3 regions of the Flaviflexus salsibiostraticola genome follow, and region 2 is predicted to be linked to each of the others. Evidence: riboswitches for the same ligand, from Rfam matches in the RefSeq annotation. Region 2 holds a riboswitch; each other region holds the start of a gene.

Region 1 (7,926 bases), 370 kb from region 2:
GGAGGGCGTTGAGCCCCAGTCGGAGACAGTGTGGCGTCAGGCGGACAAGTACAACGTGCCCCGCATCTGCTTCGTCAACAAGATGGACAAGCTCGGCGCCAGCTTCGAGTTCACGGTCGGCACGATCCGCGACCGCCTCAAGGCGACCCCGCTCGTCGTGACCCTCCCCATCGGCGCCGAGAGCGAGCTCTCCGGTGTCGTCGACATCGTCCGCGAGGTTGCCTACCGCTTCCCGTCCGAGGACGAGAACGGTGAGAAGACCTACGGCACGCTCGTCGTCGAGGAGGAGATCCCCGCCGACATGCTCGACGCAGTCGAGGCCGCTCGCGCCGAGCTGCTCGAGTCCGTCGCCGAGACCGACGAGGACCTGCTCGATAAGTACCTCGGCGGTGAGGAGCTCACGATCGAGGAGATCAAGGGCGCCATCCGCAGGCTGACGATCGCAGGCGAGGCCTACCCGGTCTTCTGCGGCTCCGCCTACAAGAACATCGGTGTTCAGCCGATGCTCGACGGTGTCATCGATTACCTCCCGTCGCCGCTCGACGTGCCCGCCATTGAGGGCCACGCCGTCAACGACGAGGATGAGGTCGTCACCCGCAAGGCGTCCGAGGACGAGCCGTTCGCGGCCCTCGCGTTCAAGGTCGCCGTCCACCCGTTCTTCGGCAAGCTCACGTACATTCGCGTGTACTCGGGCAGGCTTGAGGCCGGTTCGCAGATCCAGAACTCCACGAAGGGCCAGAAGGAGCGGATCTCCCGCATCTTCCAGATGCACTCGAACAAGGAGAACCCGGTCGATGTCGCCCACGCGGGCCACATCTACGCCGTCATCGGTCTCAAGAACACGACGACGGGTGACACGCTCTGCGATTCGCAGAAGCCGGTCATCCTCGAATCGATGACCTTCCCGGAGCCCGTCATCCACGTCGCCATCGAGCCCAAGTCGAAGGGTGACCAGGAGAAGCTCGGCACCGCGATCCAGCGTCTCGCCGAAGAGGATCCGACCTTCTCGGTCCGCCTCGACGATGAGACCGGTCAGACCGTCATCGGCGGTATGGGCGAGCTTCACCTCGACATCCTTGTCACGCGCATGAAGCGCGAGTTCAAGGTTGACGCGAACGTCGGCGCACCCCAGGTCGCCTACCGCGAGACCATCCGTCGCAAGGTCGACAAGGTCGACTACACGCACAAGAAGCAGACGGGCGGCTCCGGTCAGTTCGCCAAGGTCCAGGTCGCCTTCGAGCCGCTCCCGCAGGTCGAAGACGGTCCGATGTACCAGTTCGTGGACGCCGTCACCGGCGGCCGCGTGCCCCGCGAGTACATCCCCTCGGTTGACCAGGGCATCCAGGCTGCGATGGAGAACGGTATCCTTGCCGGCTACCCGATGGTGGGCGTCAAGGCCACCCTCCTCGACGGCGCGTACCACGATGTCGACTCCTCTGAGATGGCGTTCAAGATCGCCGGCCAGGGCGTGTTCCGTGAGGGCATCAAGCAGGCCGATCCGGTCCTGCTCGAGCCGATCATGGACGTCGAGGTCCGCACCCCCGAAGAGTACATGGGCGATGTCATCGGCGATCTCAACTCTCGCCGCGGCATGATCCAGTCCATGGAAGACGCGACCGGCATCAAGATCGTGCGCGCCCAAGTTCCGCTGTCTGAAATGTTCGGCTACGTCGGTGACCTGCGCTCGAAGACGCAGGGACGCGCGGTGTACACCATGCAGTTCTCGACGTACGCGGAGGTTCCGAGGAACGTCTCCGAGGAAATCATCAAGAAGACCCGGGGCGAGTGAGCCTAGGTCGTTTGTAAGTAAAATAACCGACAGTAGATCGCTTCGCCCCTAGGATGCTCCTGTATCCTATGAAACGCAGTGAAACTACCCGAGTCCCCCAGGAGGACAAGTGGCCAAGGCCAAGTACGACAAGTCCAAGCCGCATATGAACATCGGCACGATCGGTCACGTCGACCACGGTAAGACGACGACGACCGCTGCCATCTCCAAGGTTCTTGCGGACAAGTACCCGGACCTGAACGAGTTCACCCCGTTCGACCAGGTCGACAACGCTCCCGAGGAGCGTCAGCGCGGCATCACGATCAACGTTTCGCACGTCGAGTACCAGACCGAGAAGCGTCACTACGCGCACGTTGACGCCCCCGGTCACGCCGACTACATCAAGAACATGATCACCGGCGCAGCCCAGATGGACGGCGCGATCCTCGTTGTCGCAGCCACCGACGGCCCGATGGCCCAGACGCGCGAGCACGTTCTTCTCGCCCGCCAGGTCGGCGTTCCGCAGCTCATCGTTGCGCTGAACAAGTCCGACATGGTCGACGACGAGGAGATCCTCGAGCTCGTCGAGATGGAGGTCCGTGACCTTCTCTCCTCGCAGGGCTTCGACGGCGACGACGCTCCCGTCATGCAGATCTCCGCTCTCAAGGCCCTCGAGGGCGACGAGAAGTGGGTCAAGGCCATGGAAGATCTCATGGAGCAGGTCGACAACTACTTCGTCGACCCCGTCCGCGAGCTCGACAAGCCCTTCCTCATGCCGATTGAGGACGTCTTCACGATCACTGGTCGCGGCACCGTCGTCACCGGTCGTGTCGAGCGTGGCCAGCTCCAGATCAACTCCGATGTCGAGATCCTCGGCATCAAGGAGAAGCCGATGACGACCACCGTCACCGGTATCGAGATGTTCCACAAGCAGATGGATCACGCCGACGCCGGCGAGAACTGTGGTCTCCTCATCCGCGGCATCAAGCGCGAAGAGGTTGAGCGCGGCCAGGTCGTCTGCAAGCCGGGCACCATCACCCCGCACACCAAGTTCGAGGCGCAGACCTACGTGCTCAAGAAGGAGGAGGGCGGCCGTCACAACCCGTTCTTCTCCAACTACCGCCCGCAGTTCTACTTCCGCACCACGGACGTCACCGGCGTCATCACGCTGCCCGAGGGCACCGAGATGGTCATGCCCGGCGATAACACTGAGATGACCGTTGAGCTCATCCAGCCCATCGCCATGGAGGAGGGCCTCGGCTTCGCTATCCGCGAGGGCGGCCACACCGTTGGTTCAGGCAAGGTCACCAAGATCCTCGCCTGATGATCGGTTAGATCTCTCTCGTATGCCCCGGCTTCGGTCGGGGCATACGTGTCTCTCGGGCGGAGGCACTCGTCGCGGTCGTGGTCGCGGCCATGGTCTCTGGCCTGACAGACCCGTGTGTGGGCAGCGGTTGCCTCTGAGGATTGGTGACGGTTGGCGAATGGGGGAGAGGGCCTCGAGTACCCTGGACCGTATGAACCTCCGTGACGTCTTCCGCGCCTGCGGACTCGAATCAGAACCCGCCGCCATCCTCTGGGACATGGATGGAACCATCACCGATACCGAATCCCAATGGGTCGCCCTGTCGAAGAAGGTCGTCGAACGCCGGGGCGGTCGATGGTCGGGGGAGGACGAGGCTGCCCTTCACGGGTCGTCGACTCAGGCGCACGCCGAGTATCTGCACCGCATCCTCCAGCGGGATGGAGGCGATGCGGCGGAGCCGATGGTCCTCTTCCAGGAGGTCGCCGATCTTATGGCGGAGCACGTCTATCCTGACCCGGACCTCATGCCGGGAGCCGTTGACCTTCTCGATGCGTTCCACGGAGCGGGGATCCCGCAGGCCCTCGTGACCGCGACACCCATCCACCTCGTCGGTCCCGCCATCGACAGCCTGCCGAAGGCCTACTTCTCGGCACAGGTGACGGGCGACGAACCACTCCCCGGCAAGCCGGACCCGGCACCCTACGCGACTGCCATGGACCGACTCGGGGTCGAACCAGCCGACTGCCTCGCCTTCGAGGACTCCATCCCCGGGGCCACATCCGCACGCGGTGCCGGTGCGACCGTGGTGAACGTGATGAAGTTGGAGCTCAGGGTCCTCGCGGCTCTGCTCTGACCCTCGGCAGCCGATCTATCCGACACCCTCGGCGGCATAGACTTCCCTGCTCCGCGCAGCCGCGGTCGCCCAAGGGCGCGTCGGCGGCCGGCTCCTTCGCGCACCAGTGGGGCCACGACGTTCGGGATGGTCATGGGTCCTCGGCCGAGGCCGCATGAGGAGCCGGTGCCATCTGCTCTGTTGGTCAGATACTCGTCAGGCTGAGAACCTTCGCGGCATCCCCGCCTTCACTGCGAAAGCCGCCGATTGCACCCACTTTTCCTGAACCGTTGACCCTGGCTCACGTGGTCGCATACTGTCAGAAAAGGCCCGCCTATGGGATGTGCCACGGGCCAGAGGATCAGCACACTGACGTGCTGAGAATGGAGACAACGTGAACAACATCGTGACTGTAGACCCCGAGAGCGTGGGGATGTCCAGTGAGTACCTGGCCAACATCGACAGGTTGGTCGAAGGACACATGGACGAAGACGCCTACCAGGGCATGGTCGTCCTGGTGGCCCGCCACGGGAAGGTGTGCTACTTCAAAGCCTTCGGCAAGGCAGACGACGACGTGCCGATGCAGACGGACAGCATCTTCCGGCTCGCGTCGATGTCCAAGGTTCCCACCGCGGTTGCCGTCATGCAGCTGTGGGATCAGGGTCTGATCTCGCTCTCCGACCCGATCTCGAAGTTCATTCCGGCCTTCGCCGATGTCAAAGTCGCGGAGCTCAACAACTGGGGTGAGGTCAAGCTCGTCACCCCCAAGCGTGAGATCACCATCCACCACCTCCTGTCGATGACCGCCGGTATGACGAACTCGTGGTGGTACGACCTGTTCACGCCACAGAACTACCGTGTCGTGCCGAAGCTCTACGCCGAGGCCGGGCTCATGGACGATCTGAACGCCCCGCCGATCACGCTCGAGAGCAACATCGACATCCTGGCGAAGATGCCCCTCATGTCCCACCCAGGGGAGGCCTTCGACTACTCGAACAACAGCGTCGACACTCTCTGTCGCCTGGTCGAGATCGTGTCGGGCATGGATTACGACACCTATCTTCGGAAGAACATCTTCGAACCGCTCGGCATGAACGAGACGTGGTTCTTCCCTCCGAAGGATCAGTGGGACCGCATTGCCGCCGTCTACTGGGCCGGCCGCGACGAGAAGCAGGTGGGGACTGCCCCGCTCGGCATGGGCAATCTCGGCCCGGATTACACGTTCAGCGAGCACCGGACCTACTTCAGCGGCGCCGGCGGGCTCCACGGAACCGCGTCGGACTACTTCAGGTTCGCTCAGATGCTCCTCAACAAGGGTGAGCTGGATGGTGTCCGCATCGTCAGCCGCGCAGCGGTGGAGCAGATGACGTCGAACCAGATCGGCGACCTCACGAACTGGCAGCTGACCCAGAACAAGTGGGGCTACCAGGTCGACCTCCAGGAGGGCGTCAACGCACCTCCCGGATCGATCCACTACCTCGGTGGAAAGGGCGCCTACAGCTGGCAGGGCTTCTTCAGCACGAAGTTCGTCAACAACCCTGAGCGGGACACGGTCATCCTCACCATGTCGACGCCGGGCTTCGACGGGGCGCTGCCGCAGAACCTCCGCATCATCGCCGCAGCCAATGCGGCCGTAATCGACTAACAAGCCTGCTTCGGTACGCCGAGGACGACCTCAGCGGTCCACGGGCAGGAGATGCCGCGAAGCGGCCGGTGTGGGATGTCGTGTTGAACGATGTCCACGCCGGCCGCTTTGAGTCTGATGGGGTTGCGGCTCAGCTCCGAGATGCGCTCGGGCGAATTGGAACGTGCTGGACCATATTGTCATCCGTCAACGGTCGGGCTCTGAGACCCTCTGCATTCTTCTGTCCGGCGTGATGATCTGGCTCACCGGTCTCGCCATGGCCCGGGCCGTCCCATAGACTGAGCGCTCCGGCGGGAGAGCTTTCGCTGGCAGGCTCTGGCTCGTCGAGGTCAATACCGCTATGTGAGACATGCGGTCGCGTCTCGGCACGGAGCGTGTCTAATTAGATGACCATCAAGAGCAGCTGAGAGACCTGGCTCGCAGAAGCTGCAGCAACCGAGAGCGTTCGGTGCTACCGCCAGGACCGATGGAGGAGATCGATGATTACGCTGGACGGAGTCCGCAAGGTATACCCGGGGCCTGTTGTTGCCCTCGACGGTATCGATCTCTCGATCCCCGCCGGAGAGATCCACGGCATCGTCGGCCAGTCGGGTGCCGGCAAATCCACCCTCATCCGCTGCCTCACCGCGCTGGAGAAACCGTCCGAAGGTCACATCTGGGTCGACGGACAGGACCTGTCCGCGCTCGGCCCGAAGGAGCTGCGGATCGCGCGCCGCTCGATCGGCATGGTGTTCCAGGGCGGCAACCTTCTCGATGCCCGCACGGCGGGCCAGAACATCGCCTACCCGCTCAAGGTGGCGGGCCTCGACCGTGGCCACAGGCGCGAGCGGGTCCAGGAGCTCCTCGACCTCGTCGGCCTCGGGGACCGCGGCAATTCATATCCGTCTCAGCTCTCGGGCGGACAGCGACAGCGCATCGCCATCGCGCGAGCTCTTGCGGCGCGCCCGGCTGTACTGCTGTGCGACGAGCCGACCTCGGCGCTCGACACGCAGACCACCGACCAGATCCTCACCCTCATCAAGGACGTCCGCGACCAGACCGGCGTCACGGTCGTCATCATCACGCACGAGATGTCGGTCGTCCGGGATACCTGTGACAGCGTCACCCTCCTCGAGAAGGGCCGCGTCGTCCAGTCCGGCAACGTCGGCGAGATCGTCGCCGACACGGCGTCGCGCCTCGGTCGTGCGATCGTGCCGCCGCCGCGGGTCGATGACCCGCCGGAGGGCAAGGTGCTTATCGACGTCGCGTTCACATCCCGGCCGGGCGAGCCGTCGAGCTCGCATGTCCTCGGCGTCATCGCCGAGCTCGGCGGGGATGTCACGGCCGGCACGTTCGAGACCCACGGGGCGAACCAGGTCGCCCGGCTCGTCATCGCGACCGACCCGACGAGGGCTGCCCAGACGGTGGCGACCCTGAGGGCGCAGGGCATCGACGCAGAGGAGCGTGCGGCATGAGGACAGAGATGCTGTGGTTCGATCAGCCCGTCATTCAGAACTCCCTGTGGAGTGCGACGGTCGAGACCCTCCTCATGGTCGGCTGGTCGACACTCGCGACCGTGCTTCTCGGGCTTCCGCTCGGCATTCTCCTCGTGACGAGCGCGAAGACCGGCATTCGCCCCGCCCCGGTTCTCAACCAGATCCTCTCGGCCGTCGTCAACATCGGCCGGTCGATCCCCTTCATCATTCTTCTCATCATCCTGCTGCCCGTCACCGACTGGGTCATGCAGACGAACATCGGCTGGCGGGGAATGGTGTTCCCCCTCGCGGTCGGGTCGATCCCATTCTTCGCGCGCCTCGTCGAGACGAACCTCCTCGCTGTCGATACCGGGAAGATCGAGGCCGCGCAGATGATGGGGGCGACGCGCACCCGGATCATGGGCGACGTCATTCTCCGCGAAGCCATGCCCGGCATCATCCAGTCGATCACCGTTCTCGTCATCACGATCATCGGCTTCTCGGCGATGGGCGGCACGGTCGGCGGCGGCGGACTCGGTGCGCTCGCCTACAACTACGGCTACCAGCGGTACTTCCTCGACGTCCTCATCATCACGATCGTCGTCATCATCGTCATCGTTCAGATCGTCCAGACGCTCGGCGACATGCTCAGCCGGTACGTGGACCACCGCTGAGTCGCCGCGTACCGGGAAGCAAGAACTCACACATCCTGTCACCACCCACAAAAGGAACAAGAACTATGCGCCGTACATTCATTGCGCTCGCAGCCGCTGCTGCACTCACTCTGACCGCCTGCTCCTCCGATGCGGAGACCGCCGAGGAGACGACCGCCGCCGAGGGCGAGACCGTCACGCTGACCGTGGGCGCCTCGCCGGTGCCGCACGCCGACATCCTCGCCTTCATCGACGAGAATCTCGCCGC
Region 2 (7,926 bases):
GACCGACTGTTCAGGGGTCGATCGCTGTGTGGGTCAAACCATTCGAGAAGATCAGGCACTTCTATTCTTACTATCCGAATGGAGATCGACCGAGAGTATCTCGCGATGTTCGAGGATCTGCTCTTCGTCCCGGAGGCTCTCGATCAGTCAGCACTCGACAACGAGATCATGCGCCTCGAGTACGAGGTGCCTGACGGGATAAGCGAGGTCTATCTGACGATCGAGGGCCGTGCCGGCGATCAGTGGGAGCCGAGGACCGAGGGGACTCTCCGCCTCTATGTATCCGACGGGTCAGAGACCTCGATCGACATCGCGACATGGCGGCTGCCCTGATGGAGAACGTTCCGCATGGGGGAACCGCGTTAGCTCTCTAGGTTGCGCGTTTCCGGAGAGCGGGTCCACGAGGCTCAGAGCTCAGCTGCCACAGCTTTCCGCCAACAAGCACCGCGAACACCGACCACGGCAGGAGAGACAGCAGGGCGACGACGAGGCCAGCCGTGCCGAAGTTTGACGGGATCGCCATGAGCACCGCGGCCGCACCGCCCCACAGCGCAGTCGCACGGCTGAATACTCCGCTCTGATAAACGAGGACGCTGAAGATCAGCAGGGCTGCGAAGTTGAGGAGGTAGTAGATGTCGAAGGCCGTGCCAGTCCATGTGGCCAGCATTCCCTCTCCCGTTGCAAGAAGTGCGACTTGGTGAGCCGGCTCTGCCTGAACGTAGAGGTTCGACAGCTCGAGCATCTCGACTGGCCGGAGCGACGCCATGTACGCCGCCATCCCCAAGCCGCCCACCGATAGAGCGATAGTCACAGCGGAGCGGCTGTCGGGCCACAGCACGACTCCGAGCGCGAGGTAGAGGAGGAGGGTCAGAAGGTTGCTGAGCGGATAGAGGACATCGAGAGCAATCAATCCGCGGAGCGGATTCTCCTGAAGGAGGGTGAACAGCTCGCGCGCTGTGTCGGGCGGCGGCCACACGAAATACAGTGCGATCTGAAGGATGATGAGTATGACGCTGGCGATGGCGGCCCATGCTCCTGTTCTGAGGAGGCCGGACCACTGCCGGATGTCAGCGGGAGGGGAATCGGTCGTGTTCATTGCCGCGCCTTCCGAAGGCCGTCGCGTTTCAGTGGAGCGCGTCGCAATATCTTCGCACCCCTGCTCGCCAATGTAGTCCTCCTAATCGGACTACCGCAGGGGACCTCTGGCCCCACATCGCGCACGCCTAAGAAACGGACCTTCATCAAGGCCTCTGCTTCTGTCAGGGCGTCGGGAACGGCGATGAGGTGGGCAGCGATCCCGATCGCAGATTTTTGTCCGAGGTGATCTCTACTGTGGGAGGCACGATCAAGAAGTTCGACGTCAAGCCTCTCAGCTCGTCGACTGGCAACCGCGTATCGCACACGGTGCCACTGAGGGAAGATCGGCCCCCGAGCGATCGCTCGGGTGGAAGCAAGCGATATAAGGACATGTCCATGACGGAGTTCAGCCCCCACACTGGGGACCCCATTCAGCCCCATCCCGAGAACATGACATCACCGGAACAGCGGTGCATTGATCATTCGTGGGGCCACACCATGCACTTCATTCGGGCACGGCTCTGCCGGGAGGGCGGCGACCGGGTACCGGCACGTATTCTCAAAGTCGATGGTCACTACATTGAGTTCGCGACCGATGCAGGGACCTTCCGCAGGTGGAACCACAGCCCGTTTGAACTCCAGAAGAAGACCGATTTCGCTCTAATCGATCCGGAGCTGCCTGTGCTGTGGTCGCCGAAGTACCGGATGCTCACGATCGAACACCCTCGGTTCCGCGATCTCATTGGACTGGACGAGGGCGACGTGACGCCCTGCCATTTCATCTGACTGAAGTGGCTGTGCTCTGCCTGCTGCAGCTCAATAGGCAGGGCACAGTTGCGATGGCTGTGTGCGACGTCCTGCTGCTCCTCGGCTCTCAACGCGAAGGCCAGTCACGGCAGGGCTATGCTGTACGTCACGTCCTGGCGCCGCCCGAATCTCTCTTAGCGGCTCACGACAGGTCGTGGCGGCGGTGGGCGAAGATCGGCGTACTCGTCCTCGCCGGCGGCAAAGAGACGGACCTTTGAGACACGGAGGCTGGCCTGATGGATATCGTCCTGCGCGCGGGAATCGCGTTCATTCTTCTCTGGTTGCTGACGAAGGCAACGGGTCGGGCCACGCTCGGCGAGCTGAGCTCCTTCGACCTCCTCATCTTCATCACGATGGGGGATCTCATCCAGCAGGGAATCACGGGCGAGGACCGCACCCTCACGGGTGGTCTCATGGCCGTGGCGACCTTCGCGATCCTCGCGGTCCTGTTCAACTTCGTCGTCACAAGGTGGCCGAAGGCCAGCCGCGCCATCGAAGGGCCACCGATCATCCTTGTCGCCGACGGCAAGGCCCGCACCAATGCCATGCGGCACCAACGCGTCTCCGTCACCGAGATCCTCAGTGCCGCCCGTCAGTCGGGCTTCGAGAGGCTCGAGGACATCCGCCTCGCCGTGCTCGAACAGGACGGCAAGATCTCGTTCTTCGCCCGTGAGTAATCGAAGGGCTCCTGACCGGGAAAAGCCAGACAGCACAAAGGCGGCCCGGCCCGTCACCGGGCCGGGCCGCAACTACGTGCTCAGAGCCTCTCGAGGTCCGTCGTTGCTGGGCCCTCGATGAGCGTGCCATCGGCTTCGAAGCGCGAGCCGTGCAGCGGGCAGTCCCACGACTTCTCCGCATCGTTCCACGCGAGGATCCCCTTCATGTGCGGGCACACGAGGCTGACGCGGCAGGGCACTCCGTCGACGATCGATTCGCCGACGGGCGTTCTGCCAACGTGGCCGGTCCGCGGCGCGCCAGCCTCGGCCTCGACCCTCGTCGAATCGACTGACGCGCTGCCATCCGCCGCCACTCCAGGTGTGGAGGGGTGGGCGGCGGACCCTGCTGGCTCTTCGCTCAAATCTGACTTCACCGCCTTGAGCGCGGCCTTCGCCTGCGTCTTCGGCATGTCAGAGAGTGTCTTGACAGCTCCCTTGACGGTTCCGAGTGTGCCGGGCGTGCCGAAGATGTGCGGGTCGGGCCTGCCGAGGACGATGTCGACGACCTGCTGTGCGGCCGCGGGAGCACTTGTCAGCCCCCACTTGCTGTAGCCGCCCGCGAAGTGGACGCGTCCCTCGCCCCACGGCATGGTCTTTGCCATGGGAACCATCGTGGCCGGGTGGTAGTCCTGCGCGGACCATGAGTGCGTGAGTGTCGCGCCGGGGAAGTGCTTCTCGGTCCACTCCGCGATCTCATCGAGCTGCGCCTGGGTGCTGTCGGGCATGCCGGTGCGGTGCCCGTTCCCGCCGACAAGAAGGTAGCGGGTGCCCTCGACCTGCGCTGTGCGCAGGGAGCGGGTCGGCGATTCGACGGAGATGAGCATCCCATCCGGTGCCGGTCCGTCGTACTCGAACGAGCACAGGTAGGAGCGCTGCGGTGAAAGCTCGACCGTTGTCTTGCCCTTGTCGAGGATCGGCGTCGCCGTGGCCAGGACGACGTGATCGCCGGTGACGATGCCGTCCGGCGTCTCGACCTCGATGCGGCGATCGGTGGAGTCGTAGTCGAGGCTGACGACCCGGCACCTGTCGACGATCGTGCCGCCCGCAGCGTCGAGCGCCCCCGCGAGACCCTCGAGAAGATCAACCGGGTTGAGCTGGAGCTGGTCCTGCAGCTCGACGGCGCTGTAGACGCTGAACGGGGCGATGATCGTGTCGTGGAGGACCGTCGACAGGCCGAGCTCCCGGGCGATCTCGTGTTCCTTGACGACATCCTTGACGCCCTTCTCACTGCGCGCGAAGGTCCACGCGCTCGGGCGCTGGACGTCGATGCCCTGCTGATCGCAGAACTCGATGAGCCAGTTGAGGCCCTTTCGGTTACCGGCAAGGTAGTCGCCCGCCAGTGTCTTGTCGGCGATCGTCGAGATCTGTGAGAGCCGGTTGCCCTGGAGGAGGGTCGCCTTCGCGGTCGTCGCGCCACTGGCGCCCGCCCCCACGGTTCGGGACTCGATGACGAGGGTGCTCTGGCCCTCGCGGGCGAGGAGCAGGGCTGTCATGAGGCCGGTGAAACCGGCTCCGACGACGACCGTGTCGTAGTGCGCGGCGGGCGTGAGCCGCTCGGTCGGGTAGCTGCGCTCCTGCGCTCGCCACAGTGAGGTGCTCATGATCGCGGATCCAGGACGACTTTGATGCAGCCGTCCTCCTTCTTCTGGAACTTTTCATACATGGCGGGAGCCTCCACGAGCGGGACGCGGTGGGTGACGAGATCCTCGGTGCCGAGCGGGTCGTCGGGGTCCTCGACGAGCGGGAGGAGCTCATCGATCCACGAGTGGACGTTGGCCTGGCCCATGCGGAGCTGAATCTGCTTGTCGAACATCGTGAGCATCGGCATCGGGTCCATCTCACCCCCGTAGACGCCGCTGAGGGAGATGGTCCCGCCGCGGCGGACGAGGTCGATGGCACCGTAGAGCGCGGCGAGGCGATCGACGCCTGCCTTCTCCATCATCTTCCGCCCCACGACATCGGGAAGGGCCCCGACTGCCTGGTGCGCCGCCCACCCGACGGGGGAGCCGTGCGACTCCATGCCGACGGCGTCGACGACTGCATCCGGCCCGCGACCCTCCGTCAGGTCGCGGATCTCATCGTTGATCTCCTTCGAGTAGTCGAAGGTTGCGATGCCGTGGCGCTCGGCCATGGCCCTGCGCTCGGGCACGGGGTCGATCGCGAAGACATTGGCGCCGCGGTGGGCTCCGATCCTCGCCGCCATTTGGCCGATCGGGCCGAGACCGTAGACCGCGAGAGTGTCGCCCTCCTTGACATCGGCATAGACCACTCCCTGCCAGGCGGTGGGGATGACGTCGCTGAGGAAGAGATAGCGGTGGTCGTCGAGATCATCGCCGACCGTGATCGCGCCGAAGTCCGCATGCGGGACGCGGAGGTACTCGGCCTGAGCTCCGGGGACCGAGCCGTAGAGCCGCGAGTAGCCGAACAGTGCTGCGCCCGAGCCGTACTTGCGGACCTGCGTCGTCTCGCACTGGGTGACGAGGCCTCTCTCGCACATCCAGCACGCCCCGCAGGCGATGGGGAAGGGAACGACGATGCGCTGGCCGACGGACAGACCCGAGTCCGGCCCCGCCTCAACGACGCGGCCCATGGGTTCGTGACCGATGATGTCGCCCTTGTCCATGAACGGTCCGAGAACCTCGTAGAGATGGAGGTCGGATCCGCAGATCGCTGTTGATGTCACCTCGACGATCGCGTCGGTCGGCTCCTCGAGAATAGGATCCGGGACGTCCTCGACGCTGACCTGTCTTTTTCCCTGCCAGGTAAGAGCTTTCACTGCATCTCCTCTTCCCGAAGCTCCAAGGACTGGTCCTGGAGCTCCGAATTGGACTGGCCCTCATCTTCACGCCGACCCATGTGGCGCACAACTCATGAGAGCTGGTAGGGGAGGGTTGCGCGCACCATTCTCCGGACACGCCCCCAGGCGCGGCCCTCTAGTCGTTCCCCTGAAAGCCGCGCCAGGTCAACGCTCCAGGGCTGGCCCGGAGACTCGAGCAGCACGGATTCGTCGATTCTCACGACTGCGAGCACGTCCAGGCTTGCTCCAGGTCCGATGGAGGCTCCGCCCCGAGACGAAGGTCCTGATTCGGGTCGGTCGGGGATACTGGGGGAGGCCGTGCAACTTAACAGGAGTGAAGAAGACGTGAAGGCAGAGCTGTGGTCGACGATCGAATCGGGTAGCCACGATGTCAGGCTGGTCGTGTGCGACATGGATGGAACGCTGCTGGACGACAAGGGGGCCGTACCGGAAACGTTCTGGTCCCTCGTCGATGAGATGGACAGGCGCGGCATCGTCTTCGCGCCAGCCAGTGGCCGGCAGTACGCGACGCTCGCGCGGATGTTCGAGGCCCACGATTCGGTCCGCACCTTCATCGCCGACAACGGCACGAAGGTCATCCAGGATGGAGAGGCTGTCTCCCTCACGCCGATCGAGCGGGACACCGCCGTGCGCGTCATCGACGATGTGCGCCGGGCGACCCACCGGGATCTCGGCCTCGTCGTCGGCGGTGCCGAGCGAGCCTACGTCGAGCGGAAGGACGATCGCTTCGTCAACGAGGCGGCCCGCTACAACATCGACCTCGAGATCGTCGATGACCTCAAGGACGTCGACGATCATTTCCTCAAGATGGCGACGTTCGACTTCGACGGCGTCGAGGGCATCGTCGATGACGTGTTCCCGGGTGATTGGGACGGTGCCCAGGTCGTCGTCTCCGCGACCCACTGGATCGATGTCATGTCGAACCGCGCCAACAAGGGTACCGCTGTCGTCGATCTGCAGAAGCATCTCGACGTCACCCCCGCCCAGACGGTCGTCTTCGGCGACTTCCTCAACGATCTCGAGATGATCCAGCAGGCCGAGCTGTCCTTCGCCATGGAGAATGCCCACCAGGGCATCCTCGACGCCGCCCGCTACATTGCGCCGAGCAACAGTGAGCACGGTGTCGTCACCGTGCTCAAGCACATGCTCAACCTCTGAGGAACAGCCGGCAGTAAAGAAGGCGAACCAAGAACGAAGCAGCGCCCGACCATCGGTCGGGCGCTGCCCCCGCTCAAGAATGCGGCGAGCGGGGCTGGGGGATGACTGCGGCGCGAAGAGAGGCTCTACTGATCGCGCCGCGGCCACCTAGTTGAGGGAGACGACGATCGGGTCCCCGAAGAACTCGTCCGAGTCGAGCTCGAGGGCCACCGGGCTCGCATCGGCCGGGATGTCGAACAGGAGCACGCCGTCCATGGAGACGCCGGGGTTGATCTTCTCGAAGCTGAACGTGTTGTCGTCGAGGTAGATCGAGTCGCTCGAGGTTGAATGCTTGCGGCCCTGCTCGTCGACGAGCACCTGGTCGCTGTCGAAGAAGTACTCCGCCTCATTCGAGGTGTTGAGGACCGTGACGCGAACGAGGACGAACTGCCCCGACGGCTCGGCATTGAGGTACTCGCTGCCGACAGCGGCCACTGATGCCTCGACTCCGTGGACTGTCACGTCGAAGTTGCCGGTATTGACTGTTGATCCAATGCCCGCGGAGGGTGCCGACTCGTCGGCGGGCTCCTCGGCGGCCTCGTCTTCCGCCGGCTCCTCCTCGACGGCGTTCTCTGCCTCTGCCGCCCCATCATCCGCGCCAGCATCAACAGCCGGTGCCGTTGTCCTGGTCTCGGCCGCGGAGTCGTCTCCGCCGCCGAAGGCGGTGGCGAGGAATCCGATGACGACGAGGACGAGAAGTGCGGTGAGGATCTTGTGCCGGGCGAACCAGCTCTTCTGCTTCTCGACGGTGGGTGCGCTTGCCATGGTGTCTCCTAGTTGTTCGGCTGGCTTTCTGCTCTTCAGGCTAGGAGGGGGCTGCCGGGATGCGGATCGGCCGATCGGTCAGTCTCTGCCAACCGATCGGATGATCATGGTCCGGAGCGGGCCGACCTATCATTCCCTTATGGATAGAGGAACGTGGACGAGCCGCAGCCGCTCGGCTCTTCGGCAGTGGGCGATCACTGTGAGCGCCGCCTTCGTCGTCCTCCTCAGCGTAGGAACAGCGCTCGGGGCCATGACCGAAGCCGACGTGCCCGGGTGGGCGGAGGGCCTCATCTATGGGTATGGGCTCCTCTCCCTCGCCGCCGGCGTCTGGTGCGTCCGCCTCATCCACACCCGTGACCGCGACATCCGTCGATCCACCCTCCTGCTCGGGGTGCTGCAGACTGCCCTACCGGTCGGCCCGGTCATGGGATTCGCGCTGCCCCGCTTCATCCGGACCCAGCCGGAGAGGGAGGCCGCCACTGCCTCAGCCCTCTACGGAGCCAGCCTCATCCTCGTCCTGTGGCGGGACATGCTCGGGCAGACGAC
Region 3 (7,926 bases), 1.3 Mb from region 2:
GCGGCGCGATAAGCGCGAATCGTTCCACGAGCGCATGGACGCGAAGGAAGCCGCCCGGCAGGAGCTCTGGATGGAGCGGGATTCCGGGGTCTGGACGGACCCCGACGCATGAACCGGGCGCTCGCCAACCGGGCGCTCGTCCCGAGCGCACCCCGGTTCGTCGTCAAGATCGGCTCGTCGTCGCTGACGAAGGTGGATGGAACGCTCAACTGGCCGGCCCTCGAATCGCTGTCGGAGACACTATCCGACGCCTATGACCGGGGCCAGCAGTTCGCCCTCATCTCGTCCGGCGCCGTCGCAGCCGGTGTCGGACACCTCGGCATCGCGACAAGGCCGACGGATATGTCCGGCCTTCAGGCGGCTGCCATGGTCGGCCAGCCCCACCTCATGAGCGCCTACGGTGAGCGCTTCGCGCAGCGCGGGATCGGGATCGGCCAGGTTCTTCTCACGGCCGATGATGTGATCAGGCGAACCCATTACCGCAACGCCCGTCTCGCACTCGAGAAGCTGTTTACGATGGGGATCGTCCCGATCGTCAACGAGAACGATGCCGTGGCGACGACCGAGCTCAGGCTCGGCGACAACGACAGGCTCGCCGCGATCATCGCCCACCTCATCAACGCCGACGTCCTCATCCTTCTCACGGATGTCGACGGGCTCTACTCGGGGCCCCCAACGGAGCCCGGCTCACGGCCCATCCGGTTCGTCGGCAACATGTCGGAGCTGGAGAACTACTCGATCACCGGGCGGGGAAGCATGTTCGGGACCGGGGGCATGGCGACGAAGGTGACGGCCGCACGCATGGCGACCGCCTTCGGCATTCCGACACTCGTCACCTCGGCCGAGAATCTGCGTCCCGCACTCGATGGCGAGTCGGTCGGCACGTGGTTCGCGGCAACGGGACAGAAATCGAATGCGCGAGCACTGTGGATCGCCCACGCGGCGAAGTCCCACGGTCAGGTGCGTCTCGACGCGGGTGCGGTTGCCGCGCTCGAGTCCGGCGGGAAGTCGCTGCTCGCCGTCGGCATCACCGACGTCGTCGGCACGTTCGACCCGGGGGATCCTATCGACATCATCGGCCCGGGCGGCGATCTCGTGGCTCGAGGCCTGGCCGGCTGGGATTCGGAGCGGCTGCGGGAATCGGCCGGACAGTCCGGCGCGGGTCGCCCTGCCGTCCATGTCGATGACATGGTTCTCCTGCGCCATTAGGCGGGGCCTCCGGGGCACTGCCGCCCCAGACGAATGAGATTCACCACAGTCGGCTCGCCCGGGCGCTGAAGCCATCGCCCCGCACGGCTGAAGTCGCACGATGGCAGGGAATTCTCGCGGGGTATTCTCCCAGGTCGGCCCTGCAGAAAGGTCCGAAGCGGCGTGGGCCCAACGGCTTGGAGCGGTGGCCTTTCGTGTGCCATTATGATGGCAATCATGTTCTGGACATCCTTGACAGAAGCGTTGGAGGGCGTCCGGCAGACATGCTGACGGCAATGGTGCCGTTGGTTCCTTTTGATGTCCAAGGGAGGACACACATGAGAAACGCAAAGCGGGCGCTTGCACTGGTCACCGCCGGTGCCTTCGCTCTCGGCGGCCTTGCCGCGTGCGGGAACGATGACGAGGGCGGGTCCGGCGACGCCGCAGACGGCTCGGTCTACTTCCTCAACTGGAAGCCCGAATCTGAGGAGACCTACAACGAGATCGCCTCCGCCTACACGGAGGAGACCGGCGTGCCGGTCAAGGTTGTGACCGCAGCCTCCGGAACCTACGAGCAGACCCTCAAGTCTGAGGTGACGAAGTCTGAGGCTCCGACGCTCTTCCAGATCAACGGCCCCATGGGCCTCAAGAACTGGCAGTCCTACGCGCTCGAGCTCGACGACACTGAGTTCGCGCAGGACCTCAACGATCCGGGCCTCGCACTCAAGGGCGAGGACGGCAAGATCTACGGTGTGCCGCTCGCAGTTGAGGGCTATGGCCTCATCTACAACCAGGCCATCTTCGAGGACTACTTCGCGATGGACGGGGCGAAGGCGTCGTCGATGGACGACATCAGCGACTTCGATTCCTTCAAGGCGGTCGTCGAGGACATGCAGGCCCGCGCAGACGAGCTCGGGATCGAGGGTGTCTTCGCGGCAACCTCGCTCGCAACGGGCGAGGAGTGGCGCTGGCAGACTCACCTCGCCAACATTCCCGTCTACTGGGAGTACGAGGAGGCGGGTGTGACGGACATGGAGGAGATCGGCTTCACCCACGCTGAGAACTACAAGAACATCTTCGACCTCTACCTCGAGAATTCGACCGTCGAGCCCGCGCTCACCCCGTCCAAGACCGTCACGGACTCCATGCAGGAGTTCGCGACGGGCAAGGTCGCCATGGTCCAGAACGGCAACTGGGCCTGGAGCCAGATCAAGGACATCGAAGGCAACGTGGTGGCCGAAGAGGACATCAAGTTCATGCCGATCTACACCGGAGTCGAGGGGGAGGAGTCGAAGGGCATCAACATCGGCACCGAGGCCTTCATGGCGGTCAACGCCCGCGCTTCTGAGGCTGACCAGCAGGCCACGATCGACTTCGTCAACTGGCTCTTCAGCTCGGAGGAGGGCATGCAGTACGTGACGGAGGACCTCGGCTTCATCGCGCCGTTCAAGTCCTTCGGCGACAGCACTCCGAGCGACCCGCTCGCAGTCGAGATCAACGCCTACATGACGGATCCCGACCGTGAACCCATCCCGTGGGTGTTCACCACGTTCCCCTCGCAGGCATTCAAGGAGGACTTCGGCCAGGCTCTGGCTCAGTACGCCTCCGGCAATGTCGAGTGGGACGAGGTCGTCGACACCTTCGTCAACTCCTGGGCCCGCGAAAAGGCCAACCTGGGCTGATGACCCCTCGAGTGCCGGGGCGGGCGCCGCCCGCCCCGGCACACCACCGTCTGAACAGTCGCGACAGCACCAGCGGAGACGAAAGCGATGCAGAGAACACTTAAGAAATACGTCCCCATATTCGTAGCGCCGACAGGAATCGCGTTCACGATCGCCTTCCTCCTGCCCTTCCTCATCGGCATCTATCTCTCGTTCGCGAGCTTCACAACGATCACCGATGCCGAATGGGTCGGCCTCGAGAACTATGGCCGGGTCTTCGACGAGAGCCAGGGATTCACGAACTCCTTCCAGTTCACCCTCCTCATCGTCATCGTCGCGATCATCTCCGTCAACGTATTCGCCTTCGCGATCGCCAGGCTTCTCACGCAGAAGCTTCGAGGCACGAACTTCTTCCGATCCGTCTTCTTCATGCCGAATCTCATCGGCGGAATCGTCCTCGGCTATACATGGCAGTCGATGATCAACGCCGTCCTCGCCAACTACGGAACGACGATCATCTCTCGATGGGAGTACGGCTTCGTCGGACTCATCCTCCTCATCAATTGGCAGCAGGTCGGCTACATGATGATCATTTATATCGCCGGACTCCAGGCTGTCCCACCTGAGCTGACGGAGGCGGCCGAGATCGATGGCGCAACCCGCTGGCAGACGCTCAGGCACGTGACCATTCCCGTCATCATGCCGACCATCACGATCTGCGTTTTCCTCACGCTGTCGAACTCGTTCAAGTTGTTCGACCAGAACTTGGCGCTGACCAACGGCGCGCCGCAGGCCAAGACGGAGATGGTCGCCCTCAACATCGTCAACACGATGTTCGCCCGCATGGGCCAGGAGGGCGTCGGCCAGGCCAAGGCAGTTGTCTTCGTCATCGTCGTCGTCGTCATCGCGTTCCTGCAGCTACGGGCCACCCGGAGCAGAGAGGTCGAAGCATGAGCACCATCGCACAGCCGGTCGGATCGATCGGAGATCCGACACTCACACCGGACGAGAACGTCCAGGAGAGCGGGTCGAAGGCGCGGCACTCGTTCTACTACGTGGTCCTCACGCTGCTCCTCATCGTCTTCCTCGGGCCGATCGTCTTCATCGTCCTCAACTCCTTCAAGCAGCGGTTCTCGATCAGCTCCGACCCGTTCGCCCTTCCGCTCGGGGAGATGTGGGCTGGGCTGCAGAATTACACGACGGGGCTGGCACGGACCGGCTTTTTCGAGGCGATCCTCTGGTCCTTCGTCATCACCGTCTCCTCGGTCGCCACGATCGTCTTCCTGACGGCGATGACCGCCTACTTCATCACCCGTGTCAAAACTTGGTGGACCTCGCTCCTGTACTACATGTTCGTCTTCTCCATGGTCATCCCGTTCCAGATGGTCATGTTCCCGACTGTGAAGATTGCGGACATGCTCCACTTCAACAACCCGGCCGGCATGGTCGTCCTCTACCTTGGGTTCGGCGCCGGACTGTCGGTCTTCATCTTCGCGGGCTTCGTCAAATCCATACCGCTCGAGATCGAAGAGGCCGCCTACATCGACGGGTGCGGACCGCTTCAGAACTACTTCCGCGTCGTCCTGCCGATCCTCAAGCCGACGACCGTCACCGTCGCGATCCTCAACGCGATGTGGATCTGGAACGATTACCTCCTGCCCTATCTCGTCATCGGACTCTCGACGCGGTACAAGACGATCCCTGTCGTGGTTCAGATGCTTGTCGGCTCCAATGGCAATAGGGACATGGGGGCGATGATGGCCATGCTCGTTCTCGCCATCATCCCGATCGTCATCTTCTACCTGTTCTCGCAGAAGCACATCATCGAAGGTGTCGTCGCCGGTTCGGTCAAGGGCTGATATGGGAGGGTGGCTCGCACCCGACTCGAAGCTCTACAACGGGCTCGTCACTGTCGCCGACACCGTCATCGTCAACCTGCTGCTCATCGCCTTCAGCATTCCGATCGTCACGGCGGGTGCCGCCGTCACGGGAGCCCACAGGGCGCTGCTGCAGCAGGCAAGAGAAGAAGGTTCGTCGCCGGCGAGAGCGTTCTGGTCCGGATTCCGGTCGACGTTCTGGCGGTCGACTCTCGTCTGGCTCGTACTCCTCACCCTCTTCACCGTGTCGGCCTGGGAGATCTGGGCGATCAGCCGCATGAACCTCGGCGTGGCAGGCAATGCAGTCATCGTCGTCGTCCTCACGGGCATCGTCCTTCTGGCCGGCTTCGCGGTATGGATCTTCCCGCTGCTGAGCGAGCAGATGGGTCCACTCGGACGCGTGGTGCGCGGCGCGGCGCTTCTCGCGATCCGCCACCTCCCACGCACCCTCGCCGCTCTCGGCCTGCTGCTCGTTCAGCCGCTTATCCTGTACCTGTCGATCGATGTGCTCGGTTTACTCGTCTTCGGTAACCTCATCATCCTTCCCGCCGCGATCCTGTACATGCATGCGCTCATGTTCTCGGGCCCACTCAAGAAGCAGGTGTCCTAAGCGCGACTATGTGATGTAGTTCACTTGCACTGATTTGCAGAAGACAGACCCACCCCGATAGCGGGTGGGTTTGTCCGTTATCTGGTGGATTAGGTCTGGCCCGACAGTGCGTACCGCAGCGGTTTCAGTCGCAAACAGGCGCCCTACTGGAAGGTATCTCAATTGCTGGTCAACAGCATCTTGACATCTGGACCAGTGCCCGTGTTATCCTGGCGGCGGTCCAGAGAACCAGCAACAAGCCCCGGCTAGCTGGTCGACAACCCCTCACGTGCGAGGGGTGCCCCGGGTGACGACCAGGCCTCAATCGGCAAGCGACGCACCGTCCGCGGTGGATAGCACGAAGGAAAATAACATGGCATTGACGAATAACATCCAGACGGCCGGGCAGCGAGTATCGGCTCCGTTCCATCTTCGTCGAATGCGTATGTGGCATAAGTCCATGGCCTGATCCGGCCAACTGGATCCGCCCGGGAGAATCTCCCGCATCGCTCTATGCACCTTCATTCAGCTCCTCACGGAGCGGCTCTGCTATACCCAAGGAACATTCGATGACAATCCAGCTGCCCTCATCACGACAATCCCGCGTTGGCTACAAGATCCCGTCGATCAGCATTGACCTGTCGACCCTCGGAGCGGAGGTCTTTGACGCCTCCTCCGAGTTCGGGGAGGATTTCCCCGTCGAATCCTGCAACCTGCACCGACTCGCCTCGATGACGAGCGCCGCCATCTCCGATGGTCTCGCCGCTGTCACCCTCGGCTCGAGCTTCCTGCTCCGCTCCGATCTCCACATTCGCGACTGCCGGCTTGATCCAGTGCGCGCTGCCGTCAAGCTCACCTCGAGGATCACGGGCCCGATCTATGCGGCGGTGACCGCAGCGAGCGGCTGCGAGGAGGCTCTCGCCGCCGTCAAGGATACGGAGGTCGGTCTTGAGATCCATGTCGCCGACGGCGACCTCGACTCGGCTCTCTCCCTGATCGACAGGGCGCGGAGGAACGGTAACCCCGTCACGGTGGCCCTGACCGGCGACACCGCTTCGCGAATCGACCTCGGCGCCCTCGGAGCGGTCGTCGACAGCGTCCGCCTGCGTGAAGCCGATCCGCATACGGCCCGCGAGATCCGCTACTCGCTGCGGTCGGCTGCCCTCGAGGAGGGCCGCGATCTCCAGGTGACCTCAGATCTGTTCATGATCGTCTCCGCATGCGCGATGGACGCGGAGGAGCGGGCGAACCTCATCACTGCCATCGGCGCCGACCGCTACGCAGAGGGCTCGGCGAGAGTCCTCGGTACCGTGCACGACGTGGCCGACCATATCGAGTCCTGGCTCGCGCTCGGTGCGGCCGACGCGTTCACGATTCTGCCCGGCTCGCTTCCGACCGATCTCGCCTCGACGGTCTGCGGAGTGCTGCCACTTCTCCAGGCGCGGCGCACCGCTGAATCTGCAGAGTAGGGGAGTGTCGACAATCTCTGCATCGCTCAGCAGTTCTCGTCAACCGCAGGCCTGCCGTCAGCAGGCGAGCTGACGCGACAGCGGAGATCGCGTCGATCGATGCCCGACATGAAGGAGCGGGCCCCGAACGGGGCCCGCTCCTTCATGTCTGTGATCAGGATTCGGTGGTCTGCTGCTCCGCGATCTGCGCGCGGACCGCGTCCATGTCGAGCTTCTCGGCCTGGGCAATGAGGTCCTCGAGAGCCGAGGCGGGAACGGCTCCGGCCTGCTCGAAGAGCTTGATGCCATCCCGGAAGACCATGAGCGTCGGGATCGACATGATCTGGAACGCCTGAGCGAGCTCGACCTGATCCTCCGTGTCGACCTTGCCGAAGGTCACGGTCTCGTGCTTCTCCGAGGCCGCCTCGAAGGTGGGCGCGAACTGGCGGCACGGGCCGCACCACTCTGCCCAGAAATCGAGGAAGACTGTGCCCTCCTTGATGGTCTCGTTGAAGTTGTCTTTCGTGATCTCTACTGTCGCCATGTCCAGCTTCCTCTTGTCGTCTGCTTCCCATGAATGGTGATACGTCGGCTGTAACGGACTGGACCCGTGAATAATTCCCTATACGCTTACTCTCATGACGAACACACGAGACGCTGTACGGGAGCTGGCGACGAAGGCGCGCGGCGCGGCACGCGTGCTCAGGAGCGCTTCGACGACCGAGAAGAATGCCGCGCTGGAGGCAATCGCCGTGCTCCTGGAGGAGCGATCGAAAGAGATCACCGAGGCGAACGGGCAGGACATCGCCCGTGGTATCGAGGTCGGTTTGACCGATGCGCTCATCGATCGGCTCACCCTCGACGAATCGCGGATCGCTGGGATCGCCGATGCCGTGCGCCAGCTCATCGCCCTGCCGGACCCTGTCGGCGAGGTGGTTGCAGGCAGGACACTTCCCAATGGGCTCACCGTGCGGAACGTGCGCGTGCCGATGGGCGTAGTCGGAATGATCTACGAGGCCCGTCCGAACGTGACGGTCGATGCGGCCTGTCTCGCGCTCAAGGCGGGAAGCGCCGTCCTGCTGCGCGGCGGCTCCGCCGCCGAGCAGACGAACGTCGTTCTCGTCGCGCTCATGCGGGAGGCGATCGACTCTGTCGGCATTCCG

Evidence for each region. A riboswitch is a leader RNA that binds a small molecule or an ion and turns the genes downstream of it on or off. The one in region 2 is predicted to bind S-adenosylmethionine.
Region 1: linked by a shared signal. The riboswitch ahead of EJO69_RS11925 (methionine ABC transporter ATP-binding protein) and the one ahead of EJO69_RS10125 (hypothetical protein) in region 2 are both predicted to bind S-adenosylmethionine.
Region 3: linked by a shared signal. The riboswitch ahead of EJO69_RS03990 (LLM class oxidoreductase) and the one ahead of EJO69_RS10125 (hypothetical protein) in region 2 are both predicted to bind S-adenosylmethionine.

The regions. Positions count from the first base shown of each region.
Region 1 covers NZ_CP034438.1:2,548,158-2,556,083, forward strand. The annotation lists gene fusA (elongation factor G) at 1-1,789, shown strand, start outside; gene tuf (elongation factor Tu) at 1,899-3,092, shown strand; gene EJO69_RS11915 (HAD family hydrolase) at 3,286-3,927, shown strand; gene EJO69_RS11920 (serine hydrolase domain-containing protein) at 4,301-5,551, shown strand; SAM riboswitch class I at 5,939-6,037, shown strand; gene EJO69_RS11925 (methionine ABC transporter ATP-binding protein) at 6,031-7,005, shown strand; gene EJO69_RS11930 (methionine ABC transporter permease) at 7,002-7,679, shown strand; gene EJO69_RS11935 (MetQ/NlpA family ABC transporter substrate-binding protein) at 7,745-7,926, shown strand, end outside.
Region 2 covers NZ_CP034438.1:2,179,359-2,187,284, forward strand. The annotation lists gene EJO69_RS10115 (hypothetical protein) at 79-333, shown strand; gene EJO69_RS10120 (hypothetical protein) at 371-1,096, opposite strand; SAM riboswitch class IV at 1,344-1,459, shown strand; gene EJO69_RS10125 (hypothetical protein) at 1,576-1,863, shown strand; gene EJO69_RS10130 (DUF421 domain-containing protein) at 2,121-2,561, shown strand; gene EJO69_RS12470 (FAD-dependent oxidoreductase) at 2,642-4,201, opposite strand; gene EJO69_RS10140 (zinc-dependent alcohol dehydrogenase) at 4,198-5,376, opposite strand; gene EJO69_RS10145 (Cof-type HAD-IIB family hydrolase) at 5,743-6,576, shown strand; gene EJO69_RS10150 (DUF4352 domain-containing protein) at 6,724-7,380, opposite strand; gene EJO69_RS10155 (sensor histidine kinase) at 7,520-7,926, shown strand, end outside.
Region 3 covers NZ_CP034438.1:836,612-844,537, reverse strand. The annotation lists gene obgE (GTPase ObgE) at 1-112, shown strand, start outside; gene proB (glutamate 5-kinase) at 109-1,209, shown strand; gene EJO69_RS04010 (ABC transporter substrate-binding protein) at 1,527-2,870, shown strand; gene EJO69_RS04005 (carbohydrate ABC transporter permease) at 2,958-3,803, shown strand; gene EJO69_RS04000 (carbohydrate ABC transporter permease) at 3,800-4,708, shown strand; gene EJO69_RS03995 (MusI family membrane protein) at 4,710-5,336, shown strand; SAM riboswitch class IV at 5,554-5,656, shown strand; gene EJO69_RS03990 (LLM class oxidoreductase) at 5,885-6,784, shown strand; gene trxA (thioredoxin) at 6,939-7,307, opposite strand; gene EJO69_RS03980 (glutamate-5-semialdehyde dehydrogenase) at 7,402-7,926, shown strand, end outside.